DNA from 2 places in the Bradyrhizobium sp. SZCCHNR1002 genome. Region 2 is predicted to be linked to the other one. Evidence: predicted binding sites of a transcription regulator. Region 2 holds the regulator's gene; the other holds the start of a gene.

Region 1 (7,978 bases), on a different contig from region 2:
GGCGCGATACTACTGAAGCGCGGCAACTCCGCAATCGACGCGTGAGACGCGTTGCATGGTGGAGCTGTTCCTACTGCCGGTTGCCTCGGCTCGCCGCGCGCTGCAGCTCGAGCTCCCAGGTCTCGCCCATGAGTTCGACGCCGAACGACGCATGCGGCTCCTCGCCGACCTTGCGGAAGCCTGCGCGGGCATAGATGTCACGCGCTGCCGTGAGGATGCTCTGGGTCCACAGCACCACTTTGCTGTAGTCCTTCTCGCGGGCAAAGCGGATGCATTGCTCGGTCAGCGCCCGGCCGACGCCGAGACCGCGCGCCTTCTTTTCGACCAGCAGCAGCCGCAGCTTGGCGACGCCGTCGCCGCCGTTGACGAGGAAGATCGAGCCGACCGGCTCGCCGGCCAGCTCCGCGATCCAGCAATGCTCGCGGGCCGGATCGTAGCTGCGGATGAACTGTGCGCCGATCTCTGCGACCAGCGCCTCGAACGTGATGTCCCAGCCATACTCCTCGGCATAGACAGCGCCGTGCCGCGACACCACCCAGCCGATGTCGCCGGGACGATGGCTGCGCAGCAGCACGGTGGAGCGTCGCGGCTGCGGCGGCTCCAGCGCGGTCTCGATGGCGCCCATCGCTCCGACCAGACGGTTGCGGACCTCGGGCGCGAGCGGCGCCAGCATCGCCGCGATCTCCTTCTGCGAGCTGCGATCGAGCCGGGCATAGGCCTGCCGCCCCTTGGCGGTGAGGCTGAGCTGCTGTTGCCTCCGGTCCGACGGCAGGGGGGTACGAGCGATCAGGCCGTTCTCGTCGAAGCTCTGCACGATGCGGCTGAGATAACCGGCATCGAGGCCGAGCGAGAGACCGATCTCCTTGGCAGAGACGGCGTCGTGCTGGGCCAGCTCGTAGAGCACGCGCGCCTCGGCCAGCGAGAACGGGCTGTCGAGCAGATGTTGGTCCAGCGCGCCGAGCTTCCTGGTGTAGAAGCGGTTGAAGGCGCGAACCGCGGCGACCTGGTCATTGGACGGAACGTTGATCATGGGGCACCTCGTATACTTGCCATTATCAATCAATTGATTGACGATGACAAGTATCCGGCGCTAGACCATGATGATCCGGCTGCGCAGCATGGTGCGGGAGGAGCGGCCGAGCTGACGCAGCAGCCGCGCTTCGGCACGCTTATGCTCGGGCTGGTAGCCACCGATCTGCCGGTAGTGATCCCGCGCGATCAAGAGGCCCTGGTCGCCTAGCGGCCCGGCAAGAACGCGGACGACCGATCGCAGCCGGTCACGCAGGCTGACGGCGGCGTAGGGTGACCGGGCATAGCGGAAAATTCCGGCGCGCGGCCGGCCGCTGGCAGCGACGCTCTGGACGAACTGCATGGTCTCGTCGATCCACCCCGCGTCGAGCACCGCGCCCGCGGGCAGAAACATCAGCCACGGCGCCCGGGCCTTCGCGGCGCCGGCGGCCAACGCTGCGGCATGGCTGCCCTCGAACGTCATGAAATGGCAGCCGGCGACGTCGGCGACGCGCTCGATCACGCTGGGATCGGGAGAGCGGTCGACCAGCAGTACCTCGGTGACGACACCGGCCGCTGCGCCCGGCACCAGCGCGGACAAGGTGGCCACGGCGGTCTGCTCGACCCCTGCGGTCGGGATGATCACGCTCAGCATGAACCTGGCATCGTCGTTTCCAGCGTCTCCGGTTCCGTTGTTATCATCTTGTCACAACCAAATCAGCCCGCTGCACTGCAGAATTTTGCAGCATGCGCTGGCGTCGCACGTTCGGGCTGCGCCTGAACGTTTGCTATTTCAAGGTGCGGCGTGGCCGAGGCTCGCGCTCGGCTGGCTCAGTCGCCGGCCTGCACCGGCGTCGTCCCGCCTGCGCTGTTCTGCCAGACCCAATCGCGGATCTCCGGCATGTCCTCGCCATGCGCGCGGATGTAGCGCGCATGCGTGATCAGCGCGTCGCGGAACTTCTGCTTCACGGCGGCCGCCGACACGCTGAGGCCCGGCACGCGCTCGATCGCCTCGATGGCGAGGTGGAAGCGGTCGAGCTCGTTGAGCACGACCATGTCGAACGGCGTCGTCGTGGTGCCTTCCTCGATGAAGCCGCGCACATGCATGCCGGCATGGTTGGTGCGGCTGTAGGTGAGGCGATGGATCAGATAGGGATAGCCGTGATAGGCGAAGATCACGGGCTTGTCTGTCGTGAACAGGCTGTCGAAGTCGCGATCGCTGAGGCCATGCGGATGCTCTTTCGCAGGCTGCAAGGTCATCAGGTCGACGACGTTGACGACGCGGATCTTCAGCTCGGGCAATTCCTTGCGCAGCAGAGTGACGGCTGCGAGCGTCTCCAGCGTGGGGACATCGCCGGCGCAGGCCATCACCACGTCCGGCTCCGCATCGGCCGGCCCGGTGCCGGCCCATGACCAGATGCCGATGCCGGCGTCGCAATGCGTCGCCGCGTCCGTCATCGACAACCATTGCGGCGCCGGCTGCTTGCCGGCGACGATGACGTTGATGCGGTCGTAGGTGCGCAGGCAATGATCGGCGATCCACAGCAGCGTGTTGGCGTCCGGGGGCAGGTAGATGCGGACGATGTCGGCCTTCTTGTTGGCGACGAGATCGACGAAGCCGGGATCCTGATGGCTGAAGCCGTTATGGTCCTGCCGCCAGACATGCGAGGTCAGCAGATAATTGAGCGACGCGATCGAGCGACGCCATGGCAGCTCGCGCGCGACCTTCAGCCATTTGGCATGCTGGTTGAACATGGAATCCACGATGTGGATGAAGGCTTCGTAGCAGGAGAAGAATCCATGGCGGCCGGTGAGCAGATAGCCTTCCAGCCAGCCCTGGCAGAGATGCTCGCTCAGCACCTCCATGACGCGGCCATCCTGGGCGAGATGGACGTCATAGGGCTCGATGCCTTCCATCCAGACGCGCTCGGTGACGTCGAACACGGCGTCGAGCCGGTTCGAGGCGGTCTCGTCCGGGCCCATGATGCGGAAATTGCGCGTGGCCTGGTTCAACGTAAAGACCTCGCGCAGGAACCTGCCGAGCTCGCGCGTCGCCTCGGCGATGGTCTCGCCGGGGGAGCGAATGTCGACCGCGAAGGCGCGATAGTCGGGCAGCTTCAGCTCGCGCTTGAGAAGGCCGCCATTGGCATGCGGGTTGGCGCCCATGCGCCGCGCGCCTTTCGGCGCCAGCGCCTGCAACTCCGGCGCCAGACGGCCGGTCGCGTCGAACAGCGTCTCGGGCTGGTAGCTCCTCATCCAGGCTTCAAGCAAAGCGAGATGCTGCGGATTGCGGCGGGGATTGCCGATCGGCACTTGATGGGCGCGCCAGAACCCTTCGACCTTGAGGCCGTCAACCTCCTTCGGCCCGGTCCAGCCCTTCGGGCTGCGCAGCACGATCATCGGCCAGCGCGGGCGATGGATCACGGCATCCGGCTGGCGCGCATTCTGCTGGATCGAGCGGATGCTGGCGAGCGCAACGTCGAGCGCATCCGCCATCTGCCGGTGCATCGCCTGGGGCGCATCGCCCTCGACGAACAGCGGCGCGTAGCCGTAGCCCTCGAACAAAGACTTGATCTCGGCATCGGCCATGCGGCCCAGCACGGTGGGATTGGCGATCTTGTAGCCGTTGAGATGCAGGATCGGCAGCACCGCGCCATCATGCGCCGGGTTGAGGAATTTGTTCGAGTGCCACGACGCGGCGAGCGGTCCCGTTTCGGCCTCGCCGTCGCCGATGACGCAGGCCACGATCAGGTCGGGATTGTCGAACGCCGCGCCATAGGCGTGCACCAGCGCATAGCCGAGCTCGCCGCCTTCATGGATCGACCCCGGCGTCTCCGGTGCCGCATGGCTCGGAATGCCGCCGGGAAAGGAGAACTGCCGGAACAGCTTGCGCAGCCCGTCCGCATCGCGCGTGATGTCGGGATAGATCTCGCTGTAGCTGCCCTCGAGATAGGTGTTGGCGACCATGCCCGGGCCGCCATGCCCGGGGCCGCAGACATAGATCACGTTGAGATCCTGTGCGGCGATGGCGCGGTTGAGATGGGCGTAGATGAAGTTCAGCCCCGGCGTCGTGCCCCAATGGCCGAGCAGGCGTGGCTTGATGTGCTCCGGCTTCAGCGGCTCGCTCAGCAGCGGGTTGTCGAGCAGGTAGATCTGGCCGACCGAGAGGTAGTTCGCCGCGCGCCAGTAGCGGTCGAGCAAATCGAGATCGTCGGCCGGATTGCTCTTCGGGGGAGAACTAAGCTGCATGGGACCTCGCTTGCCGTCCGTTTCGCGCCTGCGGGAGAGTACAGGAGAGTAACGCCGCACCGTCCCGTTCCAACGCGGCCGCAGCATAGAACGGGAATGTGATGGCTGGCCTTGCGCAGGCTCAGAACGGATCCTCCGAGCTTGTTCAATTTTGATCTTGTTATGTTCTCTTTTTGTGCTATGTCTTGGCCATGAGCCGAGCATCTTCACATGCCCTCAAGCGCCCGCCGGTCCAGGTGCCCTCCGAGCCGGCGGGCGCGCCTTCCCCGGGTCCTGAGCAGAACCGTCCCGAGACCGATTTCCCCGAGCTCGCGGTCACCATCGACCGGAGCCGGCGCCGCGGCCGGGGGGCGCAATCCAATGCGAGCGGACGCTACGAGGCCGAGGCCCGCATCGCCTTCGACGACGGCTGGCAGAGCCTCGAGGAGCTGCCGCCATTCAAGACCACGGTCGCGACCGACACCTCGCGCAAGGTCATCACTCGCAACGACTCGCCGGACATTGGCTTCGATCGCTCGATCAATCCGTATCGGGGCTGCGAGCACGGCTGCGTCTATTGTTTCGCGCGGCCGACCCACGCCTTCCTCGGCCTGTCGCCCGGCCTCGACTTCGAATCCAAGCTGTTCGTGAAGCCGGACGCGCCTGTGCTGCTGGAAAAGGAGCTCGCGGCGAGCGGCTATGAGCCGCGAATGATCGCGATCGGCACCAACACCGATCCCTACCAGCCGATCGAGCGTGAGCGGAAGATCATGCGCGGCATTCTCGAGGTGCTGGAAAAGGTTGGCCATCCCGTCGGAATCGTCACCAAGTCGGCGCTGGTGATGCGTGATGCCGACATTCTGGCGCGGATGGCCAAGAAGAACCTGGCAAAGGTCGCGATCTCCGTGACCACGCTGGATCCGAAGCTGGCGCGTACCATGGAGCCGCGGGCGTCGACGCCGTCGAAGCGGCTGGAGGCGCTGCAGGCGCTCTCCAAGGCGGGCATTCCGACGACCGTGATGGTGGCACCGGTGATTCCGGCGCTGAACGACAGCGAGATCGAGCGCATCCTCGATGCCGCCGCTCATGCCGGCGTCAAGGAAGCTGCGTACGTGCTGCTGCGCCTGCCGCTGGAGGTGCGCGACCTGTTCCGCGAATGGCTGCTCGAGCATTATCCGGATCGCTATCGCCACGTCTTCACCCTGATCCGCGATATGCGCGGCGGCCGCGACTACGACTCGCAATGGGGCACCCGGATGAAGGGGACAGGTCCTATGGCCTGGATGATCGGCCGCCGCTTCGAGATCGCCTGCGAGAAGCTCGGCCTGAACAAGCGGCGGACCAAGCTGACGACGGATCATTTCGTGCGGCCGAAGGGCGGCGGGCAGCAGCTCAGCCTGTTTTGAAGGATGAGAGAGGGCGTCATGGGTGCCGAGGTCGTGGTTCCGCGGTTCACGGTTGTCACGCTCGGCGTCTCCGAGATGCGGCGGAGCATCGCGTTCTACGCCTCGCTCGGCTTCGTTCGGAAGTTCCAGGCGACCGGGGAGGCCGTGGCGTTCTTCGAGACTGGAGCAACCGTTCTGGCGCTGTATCCTTGGCACACGCTGGCACAAGAAGCCGGTGTGCCGGAGGAACCTCGTCCGCGGGCGTTCCGCGGTGTGACGCTGGCCTGGAACTGCCGCTCCGAGGCTGAGGTCGATGCAGCCCTGGCCGCGGCGGTCGCGAAGGGAGCCTCGCTGCTGAAGCCGGCCCATCCGACCCACTATGGTGGCTATTGCGGCTATTTCGCCGATCCGGACGGCCATGTCTGGGAAGCCGTCGTGGCGCCGGGGATCGAAGTCGGCGACGACGGTCGGGTGCGTCTGCCGGAGGAGTCCAGGGCCGCGGACCCACGTTGCGAATAGTGGGGAATTGAGAAAGGTTGCGGGTTGCGCGGCTGCGTCCCGGTCCGCACCATGCCGACCATGATTCGGGACCAAGCGAACAAGCCGGGCAGGGCGAAGGCCGCCAGTGGTGCGTCGGCCAAGAGCGGCGCTGCGAAGGTTGGTGTTACGAAGGCTGGCGTTACGAAGGCTGACGCTGCGAAGAGCGGCGCTGCGAAGGGGGCGGCTAAGCTCGGCTCTGCAAAGGAGGCCGGCAAGGCTGGCGGCAGGCTCGGCAAGGGTGTCATTGCGGTGGCGCCGCCGAGTTTCCGCCGCGAGCGTGCTCTGCTGAAGCAGGGCATCTGGCCGGTCGCCGGCTGCGACGAGGCCGGCCGTGGTCCGCTCGCGGGCCCGGTCGTGGCGGCAGCCGTGATTCTCGATCCCGACCGCATTCCGAAGGGGCTCGACGATTCGAAGCGGCTGAGCGCGGAGCAGCGCGAGGCGCTGTTCGACAAGATCTGCAAGACCTCCGCCTTCGCCGTGGCGGTCGCCTCGCCGGCGCGCATCGATCGCGACAACATCCTGCGGGCGTCGCTGTGGGCGCTTGCGCGGGCGGTGAAGGCGCTGCCGGAGGCGCCCAGGCACGTGTTCGTCGACGGTCGTGACCGCATCGATGTCGACTGCGGCTGCGAGGCCGTGATCGGCGGTGACGGGCTGGTGATGTCGATCGCGGCGGCTTCGATCGTCGCCAAGGTGACGCGGGACCGGCTGATGTGCGCGCTGGCGCAGGACTGCCCGGGCTACGGCTTCGAGCAGCACAAGGGCTACGGCGTGCCCGAGCATCTGGCTGCACTCGACCGGCTCGGCCCTTCGGTCCATCACCGCAGCCTGTTCGCCCCGGTCGTGGCGGCCCGGCGCAAGCATCAGCCTTGGACCGAGGTGCCGGAGCCGGATCTCTTCGCCGAGGTGAGCGTGGTGACATCCACCGAAATCTCCCTTGAGGCCTGATGCCGGTTGCCTCGATGGCGCCGCGGTCTTAATAGCTTTAGTCAGCCAACCAGCACGACGTGTCACTCCTCGCAGCGGGGCGGTCTTGTGGGCCTCGATCATGCGGTATTGATTGCGGGCGCCGGACACCGCGGTTGCGGATGAGGGACGGTCCTGCCGGCCTCCTCGACGTCCTCAGCGATCCAGCTAAGCGATCCAGCCGTTCATGCGTTTCACGTCACTGGTTGTCGAACTGATCCGCGCCAGGCCACGGCTGGTCGTCGTCATCGTAGTGCTGTGCCAGGCCATGATGTGGCTCGGCACAGCCGTGCTGTTCTATCGCAGCCCGCCCGGCCAGCTCGCCACCGCCATCGCGTTCGGACGCGAGTACCAGGTCGGCACCGACCTCGGACCACCGCTGTCGTTCTGGCTTGCGGACATCGCCTACCGCGTCGCCGGCAACCATCTATTCGGCGTCTATGTGCTGGCGGCGCTGTGCTCGGCCCTCAGTCTGTGGGTGATCTACCTCCTGGCGCGGACGATCGTCGGTGGCCAGCAGGCGGTGCTCGCGGTGCTGCTGACGATGACGATCACCGCCTTCGGCGCGCCGACCCTCGAATTCGGTCCCGAGGTGCTGGCGCGGCCACTGTGGGCGCTGCTGCTGCTGCACAGTTGGCGGATCCTCGGCCAGGGCCGGCGCAATGCCTGGTTCGCGTGGTCGATCGAGGCCGGCCTGTTGCTGCTGACGACGCCGGCCGCCGCCGGCCTGCTGCTGCTGCTCGCCGGCTTCGTGGTGTCGACGGCGCAGGGCCGCCGCGTGCTGCGCTCGTTCGATCCGCTGTTCGCACTCCTCGTCGTGCTGGCGTTGGCGCTGCCCTACCTCATTTTCGTGC
Region 2 (7,978 bases):
GTCGCCACCGGGCTGAACCAGCCCGACAGCGAGCATGTCACGGCGTCCAGCATCGAGGTCAATGACGTCACGATGGCCGGCAGCCTGGCCGGCGCAGCGCCGATGCGGCTCAGCTACAAGCTGCCGCAGCTGGTGGTGAAGGACTATGCCGGTCCGGCGCGGTTTGCCGCGATCCCCTCCGGCGCCAGCATGCCCGACACCTACCGGGCGCTCGCCCAGCAGTTCGTGACAATCAGCGCATCGTCGGTCTCCGTGCCGCGCACCACGGGCACCATGGACGGCGGCCCCTCCGCCGGCCCGGCCGAATTCGCCTATTCCGGGCTCACGTTCGAGACCATCAAGGCCGGCCGCATCGCCAGCTACAAGCTCGACGAGGTCACCTTCACGATGACCCCGCAGCAGCCGGGCGGCAAGGCCGACAAGATGCAGGGCCGCATGGCCGGCATCGTCCATCAGGACATGGACGCCAACGCGATCCTGGCCGTGCTCGATCCCGACGCCGCCAAGGACGACAAGACCTATCGCATCAACGGCAAGTTCACGATGGGCGCCTACGAGATCACCACGGACTCCGGCCTGAAGATGCGCATGGACAGCGCCAGCGCGGACGAGTTCAGCGTGCGGCCCTCCCGGCTGCAGCTGCCCGCTCTTTTCGCCGTCCTTCCGGCAACGCCGGCCGCCCAGCCGACGCCCGAGCAGGCACGCGAGCTGATGGACAGGGTCGCCGGCATCTATGAGGGCATGGCGATCAAGAATGCCGAGCTCCGCGGCCTGTCGATCGAGACGCCGCAAGGGCCCGCCAAGCTCGCCTCGTTCCGCCTCGACCTCCAGGACGGCAAAGGCGACATCGCCGTCGAGGGGTTTGACGGCCGCGGGCCGAACGGGCCGATCAAGCTCGGCCGCTTCGCGCTGAAGAGCTTCGATCTCGCCGGCCTGATGCATTTCGCCGCCAAATATTCCGCCGCCGGCGCCAAGCCCGCCCCGGCCGAGGCGGCCGAGATGCTCAAGCTGCTCGCCGGCATCGAGCTGAAGGCCCTGTCGACACCCTACAAGTCCGGCGACAAGCCGGTGCAAATCGACACGATCAGCCTCGATTGGGGCCAGTATGTCGGCCCGATCCCGACGCAGGCACGCCTCGTCGCCAAGATGGCCGGGCCGCTCGATCCCTCCAACCCGGCCTTCCTGCCGCTGCTGGTCGCCGGCATCGACACCGCCGCGCTCGATGCCGATCTCGGCCTTGGCTGGACCGAGAGCGCCGGCACCTTCGCGGTGTCGCCGTTCAAGCTCGAGGTCAGCAATCTGATCGGTGCCTCCGCCAGCGTCTCGCTGGCGCGCGTGCCGCGCGACGTGTTCACGGTCGATCTGCAGCAGGCGACGGCGGCGGCGGCGCAGATCGAGGCGTCCGGGATCGAACTGGCGTTGCGCGATCTCGGCGCCGTCGACGTGTTCGTCGCCAACTATGCGCGAACGCACGCGATCCCGCGTGACGCCGCGCGCAAGGCGCTGGTCGACAGCATCAAGGCGATCGGCGCACAGTTCGCCGCCGACAACGCCGATGTCGCCGCCGCGGTCGACGCCCTCGGCCGCTTCGTCGAGAAGCCGCGCCAGACGTTTACGCTGAAGCTCTCGCCGCGCGCCAAGGTGCCTGCCATGCAGCTCGCCCAGCTGATCGCGATCGACCCGCCGAGCGCGCTGGCGCAGTTCAAGATCGAGGCGCAGACGGCGCCGTGAGACTGACGCCGATCGGAGCAGCGCGCCGAAGCAGGACGTGAGTCCACGTCTCTCTCCACGCGTCATTCCGGGGCGCGCGTAGCGCGAGCCCGGAATCCATACTCCGGGACGGTGATTGGTGAAGGAGGTCAAGCGAGCAGACATCCCGATCCTCTCGACCGGTCGTGGTTATGGATTCCGGGCTCGCGCTGCGCGCGCCCCGGAATGACGGGCGGAGAGAGCGTGCCATCAGGCGGCAACGTTGCACGCGGAGGGATCGCGCTCGCTGATCAAGACGCACCGTTGGCACCTCGCCGTCAGCACACACGTCCACGATCCCGCGGCTGAAATGCCCGAGTTGATCCGGTTCGTTCGGCCCTCGCTTAGCGAAGAGGGCGCAGGGAATGCCGGGTGCTGGCCGCAACCCATGGCCCGCCTGCGAACAAAAATGCAGGCGGCAGGTACCACAGGTTCAGCCGGTCATCCGGCATTCCCTGCGCGGTGGGCTTGTCGGCTGCTTCGCGCTCTCCCTGGTGCACCGGGCTTGTTGGCCACCATGACGACAATGCGCTTCGAGCGCCTTGCGCTTGACACCAGCGTCGGGGTGTCGAGACCACGCGACTTGACCGCCTGCAATTCGCCGTTCGTCCACGCGCCATCAGCACGTTGCGACAGACTGCAGCCACCGCCTCCCCACCTCACGTCTCGTGACGACCGCGAACCGTCCCTCTTCATCGAGGCGGGATGCGCGAGAAGATGCAGGTGATCTGCCCGACGGCGCAAGCGGAAACAGTGCGGCAGACTAACACGACGGGCAGTTGGCGCATGGCGGAGATGCGGAAATTGCCCGTCGGGCAGACACGCGGAGGAGAGCGACGAACGACGACGCTGCTGTCTAAGTCGAACCGAATATGCGGATCGGACATCCGGTCTGATGGGTTCTCTCGGTCCAGCCGGTCCCGATCCAACGGAAGCGACTTGCCCCGGGGACTTGGCCGCGCCGTGCACGTTCGGTTAGAACGCGACTCCCGCGAGTCGTCCCGCCTCCATCCGAAGGAACTCTCATGGCCTTGATGCCGGTGTCCGATGCGTTGTCTGCGGTGCTCGCCGGCGCCGAACCGCTGGCCGAGGAGATGGTCGGGCTGGACGAGGCGTTTCACCGGGTGCTGGCACGTGACCTCGCGGCGCTGCGGACGCAGCCGCCGGAGGCGATGTCGGCGATGGACGGCTATGCGGTGCGCGCGGCCGATGCCGACAAGCCCCAGGCGCGGCTCAAGGTGATCGGCGAGGTCGCCGCCGGGCGGCCGTTCGATCGCGTCCTCGGGCCTGGCGAGGCGGCGCGCATCTTCACCGGCGGCGTGGTGCCGGACGGCGCCGACGCCGTCGTGATCCAGGAGGACACGATCGCGGACGGCGATCACGTCGTGCTCAGCGAGGCCGCAATCAAGGGCCGCCACATCCGGCCGGCAGGAGTCGACTTCCACGAGGGCATGGTGCTGCTGAGCGCCGGGCGCCGGCTCAGCGACCGCGATCTGTCGCTCGCCGCCAGCATGAACCATCCGGCGCTGCCAGTGCGGCGGCGCCCGAGGGTAGCGCTGCTCGCCACCGGCGACGAGCTGGTGATGCCCGGCGCGACGCCGGGTCCGGGCCAGATCGTCTATTCCAACGGCTATGCTCTGCGCGCGCTGGTGCGCAGCGAAGGCGCCGAGCCGGTCGATCTCGGCATTGCCGCCGATACGCTCGACGCCACGGTTGCCGGCATCCGCCGGGCGCGCGAGGCCGAGGCCGACATCCTGGTCACCACCGGAGGCGCCTCGGTCGGTGATCACGACCTGGTCAAGCAGGCGCTCGAGGCCGAGGGCGTCGAGATGGCGTTCTGGAAGATCGCAATGCGACCGGGCAAGCCGATGATGCATGGCCGGCTCGGCGGCATGAGGGTGATCGGGCTGCCGGGCAATCCGGTGTCGTCCTATGTCTGCGCCATCCTGTTCCTGGTCCCCTTGATTCGACGCCTGCTCGGCCGCGACGAAGCGCTGATGCCGCGCGAGACCGCCCTGCTCGGCCGCGAGCTCGCCGCCAACGATTCGCGCGAGGACTATCTGCGCGCCCGGCTGGAGGAACGCGCCGACGGCACGCTGGTCGCGACACCGGTGACGCAGCAGGATTCGTCGCTGCTCGGCCATCTCGCGCTCTCCCAGGCGCTCGTGATCCGTCCGGCCTATGCGCCGAAGGCGCCGGCCGGCAGCCCCTGCGAGATCCTGCGCCTGCCGAACTGAGCGGTTTTCCCCGGCAAAGCCCGGATCGTTCATCATATTTTTAGGATTGCGGAACACACATCGAACATATAGTGTCCGTTCATGATTTGTTTTTAGTATGTTGCGGGCGACGCGAATACGAACGTCCAACTCCCATTCGCCCTTGGACGCAGGGCGCGGACTCGGACGACACAAACTGGGGACCAGGTCGAGATGCTGACGCGCAAACAGTACGAACTTCTGCGGTTCATCAATGAACGGCTCAAGGAAGCCGGCGTGCCGCCGTCATTCGACGAGATGAAGGATGCCCTCGACCTGCGCTCGAAGTCCGGCATCCACCGCCTGATCACGGCGCTGGAGGAGCGCGGCTTCATCCGCCGGCTGCCCAACCGTGCCCGCGCCATCGAGGTGATCAAGCTGCCCGAGCTGTCGCAGGCCGGCAACAATCGCCGCGGTTTCACGCCGTCGGTGATCGAAGGCAATCTCGGCAAGGTGCGGACCTCGACGCCCGCGCTCGATGATGGCGAGCGCCCGGTCGCGGTGCCTGTCATGGGCCGCATCGCCGCGGGTACGCCGATCGAGGCGCTGCAGACCCGCAGCCACACGATCAGCGTGCCGGCCGACATGCTCGGCAATGGCGATCACTACGCGCTCGAGGTGCGCGGCGACTCGATGGTCGATGCCGGCATTCTCGACGGCGACATGGCGCTGATCCAGCGCAACGAGACCGCCGACACCGGGGACATCGTGGTGGCGCTGATCGACGATGAGGAAGCGACGTTGAAGCGTTTCCGTCGCCGCGGCGCCTCGATCGCGCTGGAGCCCGCCAATACCGCCTATGAGGTGCGCATCCTGCCGCCCAACCGGGTGAAGATCCAGGGCAAGCTGGTCGGGCTCTATCGCAAGTACTGAGCACCGACGCGCTGGTATCGGACGACATGCACAGTTGAGCGGCGGCGCGATGCTTGGAGCGTCGCCGCAGCTCAAAAACGAGTCACACGCGAATGCACCTCATGATGTGCAGCGCGGCACGCTCAAACGCTTGTGATCATCAGCGGCCACACGCCATGCAGATCAGCGCAGAATTGCCGTGAAGCGCGCGCTAACATCGCCTCGATGTCCACTCTGATAGAGGCCTGCGCCTGTCCGGGGGGAAGCGTGGGTCGGCTATCTCTCAGCGAGGAGCGATCCGATGTGTGACTACAGCCTCCATGCCGTTGCCTCCCGTCCTGCCAAGGTCGGCGAGACGCTGATATCGACGACCTTCCGCGGCACCGCGACCCGCGGCTTCGCGGTGGAGACCGAGCCCAACGTTGCGGTGTGCATGCTGCCTGGCACCGAGCTCGCCTTCGCCGAGGACGTCCGCTACGACAGCCGCTGGCTCTGGACCCGGACGATCCGCGAGCGCGTCGCCAAGTTCAACACGATCGAAAAGCACATCCCCGATCGCCATCACGACGCCATCGAGTTTGCCGACGGCCGGCACGTGCTCGTCACGCAGCTCTGCGAAGGCCAGCGCGTCACCGTGCTGCAGCTGCCCGTCACCAGGCAGCCGGGCGAGCACCGTCCGGATAGCGCGGAGGAGGCGCCGGCATCGCAGACGACGCGGATTCGCCGGATCAGCATCACCTGACACGCGTCAGTCGATTTCGTCGTCTCGGATCGCTCGCCCGCAGCCCTCGGCCGGCACCTGCCGAAGCCGAGGGCGCGAGCATCAGCGCGGAAGCCGGACGAACTAATCCTCGATCACCTGCTCCGTCTCCGGCGGAGTCGCATCCTGGCCACGCGACGCAGGCGCGCGCGGTGTCAGGGTCATGTCGAATTCGCCGGCATCGGCCGAAGCCGGCCACCACGGGCGATCCGTGCCACCAGCGCGCACCGGCGTGACCGCGAAGCCGGCGCCCCGCTGCACCAGCATCAAGGCGCCCTGCTGCTGCAGACGCGGGCGGTCGATCACGGCGGCCGCACACGACGACGGCGCGGCGCGCGCGGTCACGATCAGCGCGGCACGGACGCAATCATCGGCGATGGCGTCGGCGCGCAAGGTCATGGCGACGAAACGGCCATCGGCCATCGCCACGACACAGCCCGCCTCGTCGCAGGACACACCGTCACCGAGTGCAGCATCGGCGGGCAGGCGCGCATCGGCATCGGCGGCGAGCCACTCCTTGGTGACGAACACGTCCTTGCCGGTGCGCATTACATGCAGGCGCCCGTCGCGGCCACGCACCGCCACCGCGCGTCCGTCTCCGGCAATGAGAATGTCGGGCAACGGCGTCGTGGCGGCCCACAGGGTGGCCGCCGCGAGCACGACGGCGCCCGACCAGCGCAGCGGCGTCCGCAACAGCCCGATCAGGATGAGTCCGAGACTGGCCAGGATCAGCGGGCCGATGCCGAACGCCGGAATCCGTCCGACCGCGCCCGGTAGCGCCGCCACCCAGCGCGTCACCGCGATCATCCAGTCGATTCCGAAGCCCATCAGCGACCACCAGAAGCCGTCAAGGCCAAACGGCACCGCCAGCAGTCCCATCAGGCCGGCAGGCATCACCAGCACGGACACCACCGGCATCGCCGCGAGATTCGCCAGCACGCCATAGGGCGTGACGCGATGGAAGTGGAAGGCGGCGTAGGGCGTCGTCGCGAGCCCCGCGATCAGCGAGGCCAGCAGCAGCATCGCAAGCTCGCGCCCGCCCCACAACGCGATGCGCTGCGAGGCGGAGCTGTCCGGCGTCGCGAACAATCTCGGCAGGCCGAACTGCACCAGCGCGACGAGGCCGAGCGTCGCCGCGAAAGACATCTGGAAGCTCGGATGCACCAGCGCCTCGGGCGCTGCGACCAGCACGATCATCGCGGCGACCGCGAGCGTGCGGAAGGTGACGGCGCGACGGTCGACCATCACGGCGATCAGCACGACCGCCGTCATGAAGAAGGATCTCTGGGTCGCGACCTCCGCGCCCGAGAGCAGGAGGTAGAACGCGGCCGCGACCAGCGCCGCGACCGCCGCCCACTTCTTGATCGGATGGCTGACGGTGAGGCCCGGTATCAGCGCCAGCAGCGCGCGCACCGCGAAGAACACGACGCCGGCGACGACTGCCATGTGATAGCCGGAGATCGACAGCACGTGGCCGAGGCCGGAGACGAACATCGCGTCGTTGACATCGGGCGTGATGGCGTCGCGCCGCCCGGTCAACAGCGCCGTGGCGATGGCGCGCTCATCGCCGTCGAGCCGGGCGCGGATACGGGCATCGATCGCATCGCGCAGACCCTGCATCACAGCCGCATAGCGCAGGCCGAAGCCTGCCGCCTGCGGCGGCGTCACGGTCGTGATCGTTCCCATGACGAAGCCGGAGGCGCCGATGCCCTGGAAGAACATGTCGCGCGCGAAATCGTAGGCGCCCGGCCGCACCGGCGCGAGCGGCGGCAACAGCCGTGCCTTGAGTTGCACGAAGCTGCCGACGTCCGGGGCGGTGCCCTTGCGCACCGCGAGCCGCACCCGCGCCAGCGTGATCGCATTGCGCGGGCTCTCCATCGCAGTCACGCGCAGCACGATGCGGTCGCTGCGCTCGCGAATGTCGCGCGCCTCGACGAAGCCCGCGAGCGACACCGAATAGAGCGGTCGCGCCAGCACCGGATGCGCCACGCGCGCGGTCTTCACCGTCGCCACCGCGAAGCCGCAGGCGGCAGCCGCGATCATCACCGCCGCCGGAAACAGCGGATGGCGCCGCATCAGCATGGCGACCAGACAGAACAGTGCCGCGGCGATGGCGCTGACCCACAACACCGGCTCGTGATCTGCGGAGAAATACAGCGCGATGCCGGCGCCGAAGGCCACGGGCACCCATGGCAGCAGCCGCCCTGCGCCGGCCTCCTCGCGCGCCCAGCCCCTGAGGCGCGCGGCAAAGGACGGCCATGCGACCGAGCCGATCGCGGGCCAACCGCCAGCCAGCGCGCCGCGCGGCGGCCAGACGTCGGCCATCACGCCCGCGATCCCGCGACGCCATCCCGGCGGCCTG

The links. Region 2 encodes LexA, which represses DNA repair genes until DNA is damaged. Its sites were predicted from a motif close to TGTTCNNNNTGTGTTCNG; they were not measured.
Region 1: QX108_RS26560 (PA0069 family radical SAM protein) is a predicted target of LexA. The motif match lies at 4,421-4,438, and genes of this name have one in related genera.

Annotation. Positions count from the first base shown of each region.
Region 1 is NZ_JAUHIS010000006.1:331,137-339,114, forward strand. Features, by position in the region: gene QX108_RS26545 (helix-turn-helix domain-containing GNAT family N-acetyltransferase) at 71-1,030, opposite strand; gene QX108_RS26550 (glycosyl transferase) at 1,091-1,663, opposite strand; gene QX108_RS26555 (phosphoketolase family protein) at 1,840-4,257, opposite strand; gene QX108_RS26560 (PA0069 family radical SAM protein) at 4,449-5,642, shown strand; gene QX108_RS26565 (VOC family protein) at 5,661-6,140, shown strand; gene QX108_RS26570 (ribonuclease HII) at 6,192-7,106, shown strand; gene QX108_RS26575 (glycosyltransferase family 39 protein) at 7,312-7,978, shown strand, end outside.
Region 2 is NZ_JAUHIS010000001.1:1,124,037-1,132,014, forward strand. Features, by position in the region: gene QX108_RS05030 (hypothetical protein) at 1-1,731, shown strand, start outside; gene glp (gephyrin-like molybdotransferase Glp) at 2,775-3,986, shown strand; gene lexA (transcriptional repressor LexA) at 4,179-4,877, shown strand; gene QX108_RS05045 (hypothetical protein) at 5,158-5,598, shown strand; gene QX108_RS05050 (ComEC/Rec2 family competence protein) at 5,701-7,978, opposite strand, start outside.